Regions from separate parts of the Actinopolymorpha cephalotaxi genome, predicted to be linked through region 2. Evidence: predicted binding sites of a transcription regulator. Region 2 holds the regulator's gene; the other holds the start of a gene.
What was found. Region 2 encodes HrcA, which represses chaperone genes, less so after heat shock. Its sites were predicted from a motif close to TTGGCACTCGNNNNNNNCGAGTGCCAA; they were not measured.
Positions count from the first base shown of each region.

Region 1: a site for HrcA is predicted at 5,454-5,480, ahead of groL (chaperonin GroEL). Genes of this name have one in related genera too.

Region 1 is NZ_JACBZA010000001.1:89,621-97,190, forward strand. It holds gene FHR37_RS00380 (serine hydrolase domain-containing protein) at 1-1,237, shown strand, start outside; SAM riboswitch class I at 1,400-1,572, shown strand; gene thrC (threonine synthase) at 1,586-2,866, shown strand; gene FHR37_RS00390 (MoaD/ThiS family protein) at 2,863-3,144, shown strand; gene FHR37_RS00395 (alpha-amylase family protein) at 3,210-4,787, shown strand; gene FHR37_RS00400 (cold-shock protein) at 5,101-5,301, shown strand; gene groL (chaperonin GroEL) at 5,624-7,255, shown strand; gene FHR37_RS00410 (dipeptidase) at 7,399-7,570, shown strand, end outside.
Region 2 is NZ_JACBZA010000001.1:3,102,591-3,110,160, reverse strand. It holds gene FHR37_RS13800 (AMP-dependent synthetase/ligase) at 1-295, shown strand, start outside; gene hemW (radical SAM family heme chaperone HemW) at 370-1,656, shown strand; gene FHR37_RS13790 (DUF4870 domain-containing protein) at 1,714-2,226, opposite strand; gene FHR37_RS13785 (DUF3097 domain-containing protein) at 2,451-3,302, opposite strand; gene FHR37_RS13780 (MBL fold metallo-hydrolase) at 3,461-4,372, opposite strand; gene hrcA (heat-inducible transcriptional repressor HrcA) at 4,619-5,638, shown strand; gene dnaJ (molecular chaperone DnaJ) at 5,677-6,810, shown strand; gene FHR37_RS13765 (histidine triad nucleotide-binding protein) at 6,873-7,226, shown strand; gene FHR37_RS13760 (PhoH family protein) at 7,424-7,570, shown strand, end outside.

The DNA of each region.
Region 1 (7,570 bases), 3.0 Mb from region 2:
ACTCGTCCTCGGAACGGCCACGCTCGGCTTCCTGGCCGCTCCTCCGCCGCCCGCGCAGGCGGCGCCAGCCGAAGCCGCGACCACCTCGACCAGCTCGTCCACCTCGTCCACCTCGTCCACCAAGACCGCCTCAACCACCTCGTCCGGAACCGCGGACCGGCTGCGGCAGCTCGCCGACCACCTGCGGGACGCGGGTGTGCCCGGCGTGGTGGTCGCCCGCCGCGACGGCGACCGCCTCACCCGGGTGGCCCGCGGCGTCGCGAACCTGCGCACCGGCCGGGCCGCCCGTCCCGACGACCGCTACCGCATCGGCAGCAACACCAAGACGATGACCTCGGTGGTCGTCCTGCAACTGGTGGCCGAGGGCCGCCTGAGCCTGGACGACAAGGTGGTGCGTCACCTGCCCGGCCTCGGCCTGGATCCGCGGATGACGGTGCGGCACGTGCTCCAGCAGACCAGCGGTCTGCACACCGACACGATGGTCTTCACGCCGCCGCGCACCGTGGAGTCCGTGCGCTTCGAGTACTTCACCCCGCGGGAACTGGTCCGGCTCGCCCTCACCAACCCCGAGCCGCGCCAGGCGCCCGGCACGCACTGGGAGTACTCCAACACCAACTACGTCATCGCCGGCATGCTGATCGAGGCCGTCACCCACCACCCGGCGCAGGTGGAGCTGGCCCGGCGGATCTTCCGTCCGCTCGGCCTGCACGACACCTACTTCCCGGTGGCCAGTCCCTTCGTCCGGGGCAGGCACCTGAACGGCTACCTGCCCGCAGGGGAGGGTGAGCCGCCGGTCGACCTCACGGTGTACGGCATGAGCTGGGTGCGTACGGCCGGCGCGGTGGTGTCCACCACCCGCGACGAGACGACGTTCCTGCACGCGTTGTTCACCGGCCGGCTGCTGCCGAGGGCGCAGCTCGCGCAGATGACGGACACCGGTGAGTTCGGCTACGGCCTGGGGTTCCCGGTGCGGGTGCCCTGCGTGCCCGGCGGCGTCGCCTGGGGCCACGACGGCGCGGTGTTCGGCTACAGCAGTGGAGTCTTCAGTACGCCGGACGGCTCCCGGCAGGCCGCCGTAGGCGCCAACACCTGGCTGCTCACCGACGCGGGTGAACTGAACCCGCTGCCGGCCCAGGCGGCCGCCGCCGCCCTGTGCGACGGCTCGCCGAGCCCGGCCGAGGTGGCGCCGCCGTGGCGGGCCACGCCGGTCGCGGCAGCGGCGGCGCCGGTCCGATGAGTCCGGGTTGTCCTCCATTCGGACACCTCGTCTCGCATTCTGAACCCAGCCGACGTTCGCCCGGACCTACCCGTTAGGCTCGCCCGCAGGCGGTGACGCGACCGGTGTCGCCGCCTGCCCCGGGAGGGGCACGCACGACCGAACCACCACAACTGCACAAGGAACTCATCCAGAGGGGCAGAGGGACCGGCCCGACGAAGCCCCGGCAACCGGCCGACCGCCGACGAGTGTGTCTCGCGTTCTTGCAGGCCCACGGCGGCCACGGTGCCAACTCCGGCCCACGACTCCGCGTTCGGGACGACCTCCCGGGCGGGCGTACGCGGGAAAGATGAGGAGGAGAGGCCTCGCATGACGACGACCTACGCCGACAGCACCACGCCCGGCACCCACACGATCCGCCCCGGCGCCTTCGGGAACGCCACCGAACTGCGATGTCGGGAGTGCGGAGCCACCAGCCCGCTCGGCGCCCACTACGCGTGCTTCGAGTGCTTCGGACCGCTCGAGGTCGGCTACGACTTCCCACAGGTCACCCGCGAGCAGATCGCCGCGGGACCGCACAACATCTGGCGTTACCGCGAGCTTCTGCCGGTGCCGGCCGACGTCGCGTCGTTCCCCAACACCGAGCCCGGGCTCACCCGGCTGGTCCGCGCCGACCGGCTCGCCGCCGACCTCGACCTGGCCCGGCTGTGGGTCAAGGACGACTCCGGCAACCCCACCCACTCGTTCAAGGACCGGGTCGTCGCCGTCGCGCTGACCGCGGCCCGTGAGCTGGGATTCCAGGTGCTGGCCTGCCCGTCCACGGGCAACCTCGCCAACGCCGTGGCCGCGGCCGCCGCCCGTGCCGGCATCCGCAGCGTGGTGATGGTTCCGCACAACCTCGAGCAGCAGAAGATCCTCACCACCGCCGTGTACGGCGGCACGCTCGTCGCCGTCGAGGGCAACTACGACGACGTCAACCGCCTGGCCAGCGAGATCGCCGGCGAGGAGGAGACCTGGGCGTTCGTCAACGTCAACGTCCGGCCCTACTACGCCGAGGGCTCCAAGACGCTGGGGTACGAGATCGCCGAGCAGCTCGGCTGGCGGCTGCCCGAACAGATCGTCGTCCCGATCGCGTCGGGCGCCCAGCTGGTGAAGATCGACAAGGGCATCCGCGAGCTGGTCGAGCTGGGACTGGTGGAGGACGCCCCGTACCGCATCTACGGCGCCCAGGCCACCGGCTGCTCCCCGGTGTCGGCGGCGTTCCACGCCGGCAACGACGTGGTCGCCCCGGTGAAGCCCGACACGCTGGCGAAGTCGCTGGCGATCGGCAACCCCGCGGACGGGCCGTACGTGCTCGACGTGGTGCGGCGTACCGGCGGGTCGGTCGAGGACGTCTCCGACGAGGAAGTGGTGGACGGCATCGCCCGGCTGGCCCGCACCGAGGGCATCTTCGGCGAGACCGCCGGCGGGGTGACCGTGGCCACGCTGGCGAAGCTGGTCCGCTCGGGCAAGCTCGACCCGGCCGCGGAGACCGTGATCATCAACTCCGGCGACGGGCTGAAGACCCTGGACGCCATCGCCGGCAGGGTCGGCCCGAAGGCCACCATCCGTCCGACGTACGAAGCATTCACGGAGGCTGGGCTCGCATGAGCGTGAAGGTTCGGATCCCCACCATCCTGCGCACCTACACCGACGGCTCGTCGGAGGTGAAGGCCGACGGCGGCACGCTGGCCGAGGTGCTCGCGTCGCTGGACGCGAACTACCCGGGCATCCGCGCGCGCCTTCTCGACGACAGCGGCAAGCTGCGCAGGTTCGTCAACGTCTACGTCGGCGAGGAGGACGTGCGGTTCGCCGGCGGCCTGGACACGCCGACTCCGGAGGGTACGCAGGTCTCGGTGATTCCCGCCGTCGCCGGCGGTGCCCGCTGACCTCTTCGCCGGCAACGGAGGGCGTCACCACCGCCACCCCTGCGGTCCCGGACGCGGTGTTCGTCGTGCACGAACGCGCCGACGGCCCGCGTCAGGCGCGTCCTGACGCGGGCCGGTCCGGCAGGTTCACCACCGCGGAGGTGGAGGTCGGGCTGGCGCCGGGGCCGTACGGTCTCGACGTCACGGTGGCCTGTCCGAACGCCGGCCTGTCCTGGGTGGTGCTGCGCTGGCGGCGCCCTGTGGCCTCGTCGGCACTGGTCCTCGGTGACACCTGGGAACGTTCCTACGGCGACCTGTCCTGGCGCCACCACCAGCCCGAACGGCTGCTGCCGTGGTCGTGGCTCGCGCATGATCCGGTGTCCACGACGACAACGGGCATGGGTGTCCGCGTACGCCCGAACGCCTTCTGTGCCTGGACCGTCGACGAGGACGGCTGCTCGCTGTGGCTCGACGTCCGCAACGGCGGCGGCCCGGTGTCGCTGGGGGAGCGGGTGCTGTCCGCGGCCACGGTGGTCGAGGTGGCCGGTGACGTGAACGCCTCGCCGTACGCTGTCCAGCGCGGGTTGACAGCGGCGATGTGCGCCGACCCGTTGCCGCTCGCGGAGCCGGTCGTCGGCGCCAACAACTGGTACTACGCCTACGGCCGCGACTTCGGCCCCGCGCAGATCCTGCGCGACGCCGAGACGATCGTGTCGTACGCCGACGGCCATCCGGTGCGGCCGTTCTGTGTGGTGGACGCGGGGTGGAGTCCGGGCGGCGCCTGCCCGGGTGGCCCGTGGACGGCCGGAGTGCCCGGCCTCTTCGACGACATGCCGGCCTTCGCCGCGGACATCGCGGCCCGCGGTGCCCGGCCGGGGATCTGGATGCGCCCGGCCGCGCTGTCCACCGTGACCGACCCGGCGCGACTGCGGCCCGGTCCGCGCCCGGCCCGCGAGCAGCCGCTCGACCTCACCCTGCCCGGCAACCTGCAGGCCATCGGTGAGGACGTGGCCCGGCTCGTCGGCTGGGGCTTCGAGTTGGTCAAGCACGACTTCTCGACGTTCGACGCCTTCGGCCGGTTCGGCCCGGCGATGGGGGCGGAGCTGACCGACCCGGGATGGCACTTCGCCGACCGCGGGCGGACGAACGCCGAGGTCCTCCTCCGGCTGTACGAAACGGTCCGCGCGAATGCGGGGGACGCGGTGGTGATCGGCTGCAACACGGTCGGGCACCTGGCCGCCGGTCTGGTGCAGGTGCAGCGGATCGGTGACGACACCTCCGGCCGGGACTGGGAGCGCACCCGCCGGATGGGCGTCAACACGCTCGCGTACCGGCTCGCCCAGCATGGTTCCTTCTTCGCCGCCGACGCCGACTGCGTGCCGTGCACGCCGGTGACGCCGTGGGAGAAGAACCGTCAGTTCCTCGACCTGGTGGCCCGGTCGGGTACGGCGTTGTTCGTCTCGGTCGACCCGGCTGCCCGTACGCCGAAGGTGGACGCCGACCTGCGCGCGGCCGTCCGGCTGGCCCTCGACGGTGGGGAGCCCGGCGGGGTCGAGCCGTTGGACTGGCTGAGCACGACGGCACCCCGCCGGTGGCGCTCTGGCGGCGAGGAACTCCACTACGACTGGGCCGAACCCGTCGGAGCATCTCCCCTGGCCAGCTGAGGTTTTGTCCCGTATAGCGGGACGACTGTCACGTGCCGTGACGGCCGTGACGGACTGTTCACAATGAGTTCTCCGGAACCGGATGGCGGGGCCGAACCTGGCCCAAAGGAGATCGTTCAGACATCTCCACACCGGAGATGTTTTTGGTTATGGTCGGCCGTGGTCGCCATGATCGTGCGTAACGGCTCGACCGCCAACGGTGGGAACACGCGCCGATCGATCGCAACACCTCCCCTCGCGGGACGGGTGTGGTGAGTACGACCCGGACCCGCGCCGGGCGGGTCTGACACCCGAACGGGTCTGAGGAGAGGGCATGACGCAGGGAACCGTGAAGTGGTTCAACTCGGAAAAAGGCTACGGCTTCATCGCGGTGGAGGACGGTAACGACGTCTTCGTCCACTACACGAAGATCCTGATGGACGGCTACAAGTCTCTTGCCGACGGCCAGGCCGTCGAGTTCGAGGTCGTCCGGGGTCCGAAGGGGCTCGAGGCGCACGAGGTGCGACCGGTCTGAGCCGGACCACGAAAGCGACGTCGCGGGGCCCGGGCGGATGATCCGTCCGGGCCCTCGGCACGTCCGCGGCGGCCGGGTTCGGCGTGTCCGGCGTACTCGCCCGCATGCCGCGCGGGCCGGCGTTCGGCTTGTCCGGCGTACTCGCCTCTCGGCTTGCACTCTCCCAGGCCGAGTGCTAAACACGTGTTAGCACTCGAAGGTCGCGAGTGACAATCCACCTCGGTTTGGTTCGACGAGGTTCCCGGCCTGGCCGGGAAGCGTCCGTCGCGGGCGTCGACCCGAACCCACGACCATCCACCCACCTGGGGGAGGATCCAGCTAGATGCCCAAGATCATCTCGTTCAACGAGGACGCGCGCCGTGGTCTCGAGCGGGGTATGAACACCCTCGCCGACGCCGTCAAGGTGACCCTCGGCCCCAAGGGCCGCAACGTCGTCCTGGAGAAGAAGTGGGGCGCGCCGACGATCACCAACGACGGCGTCTCCATCGCTAAGGAGATCGAGCTCGAGGACCCGTGGGAGAAGATCGGGGCCGAGCTCGTCAAGGAAGTTGCCAAGAAGACCGACGACGTGGCCGGTGACGGCACCACGACCGCGACCGTGCTCGCCCAGGCACTGGTCCGCGAGGGTCTGCGCAACGTCGCCGCCGGGGCCAACCCGATGGGCCTCAAGCGAGGCATCGAGGCCGCCGTCGACCGGGTGACCGAGCAGCTCGCCCAGGCCGCCAAGGACGTCGAGACCAAGGAGCAGATCGCCTCTGTGGCGGCCGTCTCCGCCGGTGGCGACGCGAGCGTCGGCGAGATCATCGCCGAGGCGATGGACAAGGTCGGCAAGGAAGGCGTCATCACCGTCGAGGAGAGCAACACCTTCGGGCTCGAGCTCGAGCTCACCGAGGGTATGCGCTTCGACAAGGGCTACATCTCGCCGTACTTCTGGACCGACGCCGAGCGCATGGAGGCCGTCCTCGACGACCCCTACGTTCTCGTCTACAACGGCAAGATCTCCGCGGTGAAGGACATGCTCCCGCTGCTGGAGAAGGTCATGCAGTCCGGCAAGACCCTGGCGATCATCGCCGAGGACGTCGAGGGCGAGGCCCTGGCCACGCTCGTCGTCAACAAGGTCCGCGGCACGTTCAAGTCGGTCGCCGTCAAGGCTCCCGGCTTCGGTGACCGCCGCAAGGCCATGCTCGGCGACATCGCCATCCTCACCGGTGGCCAGGTCATCTCCGAGGAGGTCGGCCTGAAGCTGGAGACCGCTGGTCTCGACCTGCTCGGCCGCGCCCGCAAGGTCACCGTCACCAAGGACGAGACGACGATCGTCGAGGGTGCCGGCGACCCCGAGCAGATCGCCGGCCGGGTCAGCCAGATCCGCGCCGAGATCGAGCGCAGCGACTCCGACTACGACCGCGAGAAGCTGCAGGAGCGGCTGGCCAAGCTGGCCGGCGGCGTCGCGGTGATCAAGGTCGGCGCCGCCACCGAGGTGGAGCTGAAGGAGCGCAAGCACCGCATCGAGGACGCCGTTCGCGCGGCGAAGGCCTCGGTCGAGGAGGGCATCGTCGCCGGCGGCGGCGTGGCGCTCGTCCAGGCCGGCAAGAAGGCCTTCGACAAGCTCGACCTCGAAGGTGACGAGGCCACCGGCGCCAACATCGTCAAGGTGGCGCTCGAGGCTCCGCTGAAGCAGATCGCGATCAACGCCGGCCTCGAGGGTGGCGTCGTCGCGGAGAAGGTCCGCGGACTCCCCGACGGCCACGGCCTCAACGCCGCGACCGGCGAGTACGTCGACCTGCTCGCGGCGGGCGTGCCCGACCCGGCCAAGGTCGTGCGTTCGGCGCTGCAGAACGCCGCGTCCATCGCCGGCCTGTTCCTCACCACCGAAGCGGTCGTGGCGGACAAGCCGGAGAAGGAGAAGGCCCCGGCGGGCGGCGGCATGCCCGACGGCGGAGGCATGGACTTCTGAGTTCGCTCGAAGCCCGGCAACTCCCGTAGCACCCGACAGAGGCGGTCCCGGAACCTTCCGGGGCCGCCTCTTCGTGTGTCCTCCTTGTCCCGCACGGCCGCCCCTTCGTGCGTCCTCGCGCCCCTGCACGGCAGGATCAGGGCATGGCCACCACGACATCCGCAGACCACCTCGATCGAGCGCGCGCCCTGCTCGCCGCCCATCCGCTGGTCGACGGGCACAACGACCTGCCGATCGCGATGCGGCACGCCAGCGCGTACGACTTCGACAAGGTGGACATCGCCGTCGACCAGCCACGGCTGCAGACCGACATCC
Region 2 (7,570 bases):
CTGCTCGGCGCTGGTGACCCTGGACGAGGACTCCATCGTCGGCTGGGCGCGCGAGAACGGCCTGGAGGGGCGAAGCTACGAGGAGATCGCGACCTCCGACCAGGCACGGGCGATGCTGCAGGGGTACGTCGACCAGCTCAACGGCCGGCTCAACCGCTGGGAGACGATCAAGAAGTTCGCGGTCCTCGACCACGACCTCACCGTGGACGACGGCGAGATGACCCCGAGCCTGAAACTCAAGCGCCGCGTGGTGGAGACGCGCTACGCGGACGTCCTGGACGGGTTCTACTCGTGACCGAACTCCTGCCTGAACTCCTGGCCGAACTCCTGCCTGACTGCCGGCCTCTCGACGACTGATTGCCTGCGACCGTGCCCTCGACCCTGCCCGACGGTGAACCCGTGCCGAGCGACGGCGCGCTGCCGCCGTCCGCGCTGGCGGGTCTGGGCGACGCTGCTGATACTGCCGACCGGCCCTTCGGGGTCTACGTCCACGTGCCGTTCTGCGTGACCCGCTGCGGCTACTGCGACTTCAACACCTACACCGCGGAGGAACTCGGTCCGGCCCCGGGCGCGTCCCGGGCGACGTACGCGCAGGCGGCGATCAGCGAGGTCCGGCTGGCCGGCCGGGTGCTGTCGGCGCCCACCGGAGCGCCCGCCGCGCCGGTCTCGACGGTGTTCGTCGGCGGTGGTACGCCCACGCTGCTCCCGCCCGCCGACCTCGGCGCCGTGCTGCGCGCGGTGGAGGCGGAGTTCGGTCTCGCCCCGGGTGCCGAGGTGACGACGGAGGCGAACCCCGAGTCGGTCGACCGGCGCTACCTCGACGAGTTGCGCGCACAGGGCTTCAACCGGATCTCCTTCGGCATGCAGAGCGCCCGTCCGCACGTGCTCGCCACCCTCGACCGGCGGCACACCCCGGGCCGGCCGCAGGCGTGCGTCGCGGAGGCGCGGGCGGCCGGGTTCGACCACGTCAACCTGGACCTGATCTACGGCACGCCGGGGGAGTCCGACGACGACTGGCAGGCCAGCCTGGACGCGGCGGTCGCCGCCGGACCCGACCACGTGTCGGCGTACTCGCTGATCGTCGAGGACGGCACCCGACTGGCCGCCCAGATCCGGCGCGGTGTGCTCGCCGCCCCGGACGACGACGTGCTCGCCGACCGCTACCTGCGGGCGGAGGAGACGCTGCACGCGGCGGGCTTCTCGTGGTACGAGGTCTCCAACTGGGCGCGTGACGAGACAGCGCGGTGCCGGCACAACCTGCTGTACTGGACCGGCGGCGACTGGTGGGGGATCGGTCCCGGTGCCCACAGCCACGTCGGCGGCGTCCGGTGGTGGAACGTCAAGCACCCCGCCGCCTACGCCGAACGCCTGGCCCGGGGCGTGAGCCCCGCGCACGCGCGGGAGGTGCTGGACGCGCAGACCCGCACGGTCGAACGCGTCATGTTGGAGGTACGCCTCGCGGGCGGCCTGGCCGTGAGCGTTCTGGACGACACCGGGCGTGCGGCGGCGAGGCGGGCGGCGGCGGACGGGATGGTGGTCCCCGAGGCGCTGGCCGCCGGCCGGGTCGTCCTCACCCTGCGCGGCCGGCTGCTCGCCGACGCGGTGGTCAGGGACCTGCTCGGCTGGGGCAGCGACCTACTGTCAAGCGCTGGTTGACATTCCGAAATCGTCACCTGCTTGCGCTGTCAGGCCTTCCTTGACAGCTGTCAGGCGTCACTTGACGAAGCGGATGTTCACCGGGTAGCGGTACCACTCACCCCGCCGGGCGGCGACGCTGGCGAGAATCACCAGCACGACGTAGGCGATCCCGATGAACGGCAGCAGCACCAGCCCGATCACCACGAAGACCAGCAGGCCCGCGATCGCGGCCGCCAGCAGCGTGGTGAGCTGGAAGTTCAGCGACTCGACCGCGTGGTATCTGACGTATGCCGAGTCCTTTCCCTTGGCCAGCAACACGATCAGCGGGCAGAGGAAGCCGAGGGCGACGTAGGCGGCGACGAAACTGCCCAGATGCGCGCCGAACGCCCAGTTCCGCTCGTCCTCCACCGTCATGACACCTGATCCCGCCGTCGGCTGCTCCGGTGACGGCGAGGAGGTCGCACCCGGCTCCGGCGTCGGCGGCCGTGTCGTACCGCTCTCCGGCGGGGGATACGGCGAGCGGCCAGGCTCCGGTGAGGGTGGCGGCGTTCCGTTGCCCGGCCGGGGTTCCTCGTGCTGCTGGCTCATGTCGGCCTCCTTACCCGATACCCGGGTGGCCCTCACCGGGCCGCCGGGGACCGCCGGTGGGCGTCAGGCGAGATCTCACGGCGTGCGCCACGGGACCGGCCCGCCGCGCCCTCCCGTCCAGCCTGTCACGCCCGGGCCGAAGCCGGCACCCGACGCATCGGGCGAATGCGCCGAACCGTCCGGCCGAACGAAAGACACCGGGTCGGGTGACAGCCGGGAAAGAATCAGTCGGCGTCGACGGTGACGAAGTCGATGAGGTGCTCGACCCGGCCGAGCAGCGCGGGTTCGAGGTCTCGGAAGTCGCGGACGGTGCCCAGGATCTGCTTCCACGCCCGGGCGATGTCGGCCTGCTCGTCGTGCGGCCAGCCCAGGGCGGCGCAGATGCCGTGCTTCCACTCCGTCTGCCGGGGGATGTCGGGCCAGCGGTCCAGACCCACCCGTTCGGGTCGTACGGCCGCCCAGATGTCCACGAACGGGTGTCCGACCACCAGGACGTGAGCGCCGTAGGGCCCGCGCGCGACCTCCTCGGCGATCCGGCTCTCCTTGCTGCCGGGGACCAGGTGGTCGACCAGGACGCCGAGTCGGCGCCGGGGTTCGGGCCGGAACTCCGCCACGACCGCGGCGAGGTCGTCCACACCCTCGAGGTACTCCACGGCGACGCCCTCGATCCGCAGGTCGTCGCCCCACACCTTCTCGATCAGCTCCGCGTCGTGGCGGCCCTCGACGTAGATCCGGCTGGCCCGGGCGACCCTGGCCCGTGAGTTGCGGACCGCGATCGAACCTGACGCGGTGCGGGTGGGCCCGGCCGCGGGCGCTGCCTTCGGGCGCCGGATCGCGACCGGCTTCCCCTCCAGCCAGAACCCCGGACCGTACGGATAGCTGCGCCGCACCCCGCGCCGGTCCTCCAGCACCACGAGGTCGCGCTGGATCGCGACCACCGCGCCGCAGAAGCCGGTGGTGGCGTCCTCGAGCACCATGTCGGGCTCGACGTCCACCTCGACCGTCCGGCCGAGCTTCGGCGCCCGCCAGTCGGTGGTCAGGACGTCCTGCGTATAGCGATCACCAGGTCCGGCCATGATCGGTGAGCGTAGCGGCGGACCGGCCCGCGAGCGGGGACCGCCACGCCGCCCGCCGCCACGCCGCGTGCCGTCCGCCACGCCGTGTGCCCGGCGCCGGCACCGACCGGTCGCAGCACCGCCCGGCGTCGTACGTCGTACGCCGGCGGTCGTTTCGGCTACTGGCCCAGCAGGGGGAGGGAACGCCGGCCCGGTCCCGCTTCCGGTCCCGCGGGCCCGGCCGTCGGGGCGCCGGACTCGCGCAGGTGCCGGTAACCCCGGCGGACCGCCTCGGCCAGCCGCTCAGTGGCGTAGGGCCACTCCGCCACGGCCAGTGCCTCGCCCTCCGGCACACCCTCCTGGAACAGCCGGCGGATCGTCTCCGCGACCGCGGTGACGTCGCCGAACTGCGCGGTCACGAACGCCTGGTCCACCACGGCGCCGTGCCCGGGCACGACTACCGACGACGGTGTGAGCAGGCCGGTGAAGATCTCCAGCGTCGGCGGCCACTCCAGCGGGAACGAGTCGTCGCCGTACGCCGGCGGCCCGGACTCCTCCACCAGGTCGCCGGCGAACACGACGTCGGCGTCCGGCACCCGGACGGCCACGTCGCCGTCGGTGTGGCCGCGGCCGGGGTGGACGAGTTCGACCACCCGGTCACCGAGGTCGACGACGGCCACCGAGGCGAAGGTGCGGTCGGGCGGGGTCAGCACGAGCTCGGCCATGTCCTGTGCCCACTCGGTGGAGCGCCGGGCGAGGTCGGCGCGTACCTCCTCACCCCGCTCGGCCAGCACCCCGGGCACCGTCTCGTGGCCGTAGATCGTGGCGTCGGCGAACCTGCCGTTACCGAACGTGTGGTCGAAGTGCCAGTGGGTGTCGACGACCCACCGGACCGGCAGGTCGGACAGCGTGGCGAGGTCGGCGCGGAGTTCGTCCGCTTCGCGTGGACCGCCCCGGGTGTCCACGACGAGCAGTCCGCCGGCGCCGACGACCACGCCCACGGTGACGTCGAACGACGGGTAGCGACGGGCGAAACAGCCGGACCCCACCTCGGTCCAGCTGCCGGTCGGGTCGGCTTCGGGGACATTCACGCCCACAGCATCCCATCGGCGCGGTCGGCACAAGGTGGCCGTGTCGCCGTAGACTGGCACTCAGGTTCGGCGAGTGCCAGTCTGGTGCCGGTCCATGATCCGTTCGGACGGCGCACTCGCGCGTGGGCTCGTCGAGGTGGCGGGCCCACTGCCACGCCCGGCGGCTCGCGCGAGCCGGTACCGTCCGAACCAACCGCACCACCGCACGTAGACGTGAACGCACCAGGACGAGGGAGGCCGAAGCCAATGCTCGACGACCGGAAGCTGGCCGTCCTCCGCGCGATCGTCGAGGACTACGTCCACACCGAGGAGCCCGTCGGCTCGAAGGCGCTGGTCGACCGGCACAACCTGGGGGTGTCCCCGGCGACCGTGCGCAACGACATGGCCGCGCTGGAGGAGGAGGGCTACATCGCCCAGCCGCACACCAGCGCCGGCCGGATCCCCACCGACAAGGGCTACCGCCTGTTCGTCGACCGGCTGACCACGATCAAGCCGATGTCGAGCGCCGAACGCCGCGCCATCTCGGCGTTCCTGGAGGGTGCGATCGACCTGGACGACGTGGTGCACCGCACGGTGCGCCTGCTCGCCCAGATCACCCGGCAGGTCGCCGTCGTGCAGTACCCCACGCTCACCCGCTCCACGGTGCGGCATGTGGAACTCGTCACGTTGTCGTCCACCCGGCTGCTGATCGTCCTGATCACCAGCACCGGCCGGGTCGAGCAGCGGGTGGTCGACGCCGGCGGCACGGTGGCCGACGAGTTCCTGCGCGACGTCCGGGCCCGGCTCAACGCCGCGGTCATCGGACGGTCGCTCACCGACGCGGCGTCGGCGGTCGCCGACCTGCCGGACGCGTTCGAGGTGTCCGAACGCCCGCAGGTCACCGCCATCGTGTCGACGTTCATGGAGACCGTCGCCGAGCGCACCGAGGGCCGGATCGCGGTGAGTGGTACGGCCAACCTCATCCCGTTCGGCGCGGAGTTCCACACCTCCATCCGGCCGGTCCTGGAGGCACTGGAGGAGCAGGTCGTCCTGCTCCGCCTGCTCGGTGAGGCCACCGGCCCGTCCGGCTTCACCGTCCGGATCGGTCACGAGAACCCCGTCGTCGAACTCTCCACGGCTTCAGTGGTCACCACCGGCTATGGTCCTGGGGACGAGGCCGTCGCCAATCTCGGGGTGGTCGGGCCGACCCGAATGGACTACCCGGGCACCATGGGAGCGGTTCGCGCCGTAGCCCGCTATGTCAGCCAGATCCTCGCAGGGGAATGATCCGAGGGAATGAGTCAGTGCCGAAGGCATCCCAGAGCATGAGCCAGGACTACTACGAGCTCCTCGGCGTCCGTCGCGACGCCTCCGCGGAGGAGATCAAGAAGGCCTACCGTCGGCTGGCGCGCACGCTGCACCCAGACGTCAACCCCGACCCGGAGACGCAGGAGCGGTTCAAGGAGGTCACCCGCGCATACGAGGTCCTGTCGGACCCGAAGAAGCGCGAGGTGTACGACCTGGGCGGCGACCCGATGGCGTCCGGCGCCGGCCAGGGCGCGGGGTTCGGTCCGGGCTTCTCGTTCACCGACATCATGGACGCGTTCTTCGGCTCGTCCGGCACCCGCGGGCCTCGTCCGCGCACCCGGCGTGGCCAGGACGCGCTGCTGCGCCTCCCGGTCGACCTCGCCGAGGCGGTGTTCGGCGCGGTCAAGGAGATCCAGGTCGACACCGCCGTGGTGTGCCAGAGCTGCCAGGGCGGCGGCGCCGCTCCCGGCACGTCGCCGAGCACCTGCACGGTGTGTGAGGGCCGCGGCGAGGTCAACTCCGTCCAGCGTTCGTTCCTGGGCCAGGTGATGACCACCCGGCCGTGCCCCCGCTGCCAGGGGTTCGGAACGATCATCCCCAACCCCTGCCCGGAGTGCGCGGGGGAGGGACGGGTGCTGTCCCGCCGTACGCTCGCGGTCAAGATCCCGGCCGGCGTCGACGACGGCACCCGCATCCAGCTGTCCGGCCAGGGCGAGGTGGGGCCCGGTGGCGGACCCGCCGGCGACCTGTACGTCGAGATCCAGGTCGAGCCGCACGAGGTGTGGAGCCGGCACGGCAACGACCTGCACTGCACCGTCAAGCTGCCGATGACCGCCGCCGCGCTCGGCACCACGATCTCCCTGGACACCCTGGACGAGGACTCGGTCGAGGTGGAGGCCAAGGCGGGCACCCAGTCCGGCCACGAGCTGGTGATCCCCGGCCGCGGCGTACCCCACCTGTCCGGTGGTTCCCGGCGCGGTGACCTGGTGGTGCACGTGGTGGTGGAAACCCCGTCCCGGCTCGACCACACCCAGCGGGAGCTGCTCACCGAGTTGGCCAGGCTGCGCGGCGAGGAGAAGGCCAGCGGGCAGTTCACCTCCGAGCGCAGGGGCGGGGTCTTCTCCCGCATCCGGGACGCGTTCAACGGCTGAACCGAAGACCCGAACCGAACGATCCGAACCGAACGATCCGAACCGACGGAGGGGAGCCCGGCGTGACGAGCGACGCCGACTGCGTGTTCTGCCGCATCGTGGCGGGGGAGATTCCGGCGGAGGTGGTCCGCGAGACCGAGCGCACGCTGGCCTTCCCCGACGTGACCCCGCAGGCGCCGGTGCACGTGCTGGTGATCCCCAAGGAGCACCGGGCCGACCTCGACGCGGTGGTCGCCGCCGATCCGGAGCTGGCCGGTGAGCTGTTGCGCGAGTGCGCCGCGGTGGCCGACGAGCTGGGCGTACGCGAGTCCGGCTACCGCGTGGTCACCAACATCGGCGCCGAGGGTGGCCAGGGCGTGTTCCACTGCCACCTGCACGTGCTGGCCGGCCGGCAGATGTCCGACGCGCTCGGCTAGCCGCGGCCCCTCGCCGGTGCCGCCGGCCCCCGGCCGGTGCCGCCGGCGTCGACCCGTCCCGGGGTGATCTTCACGCCAGGGCGGACCGGGCATCTCGCCCACAGCGGAAATACCAGTCCCGGTTCCGGCCGGGCGGAGCTACGATGAACGACGTTTCGAGCGTCGGGATACCGAAGGAGGGGCCGAACAGGCCGCCCATGGCGCAGACCAGCCCCACACAGACCAAGATCGTCGTACCCTCCAGCATCTCGATGGTGAGCCTGCTCGGGCCGGGCGACGAGTTCCTCCAGGTGGCGGAGAAGGAGTTCGACGCCCAGATCCACGTGCGCGGCAACGAGATCACC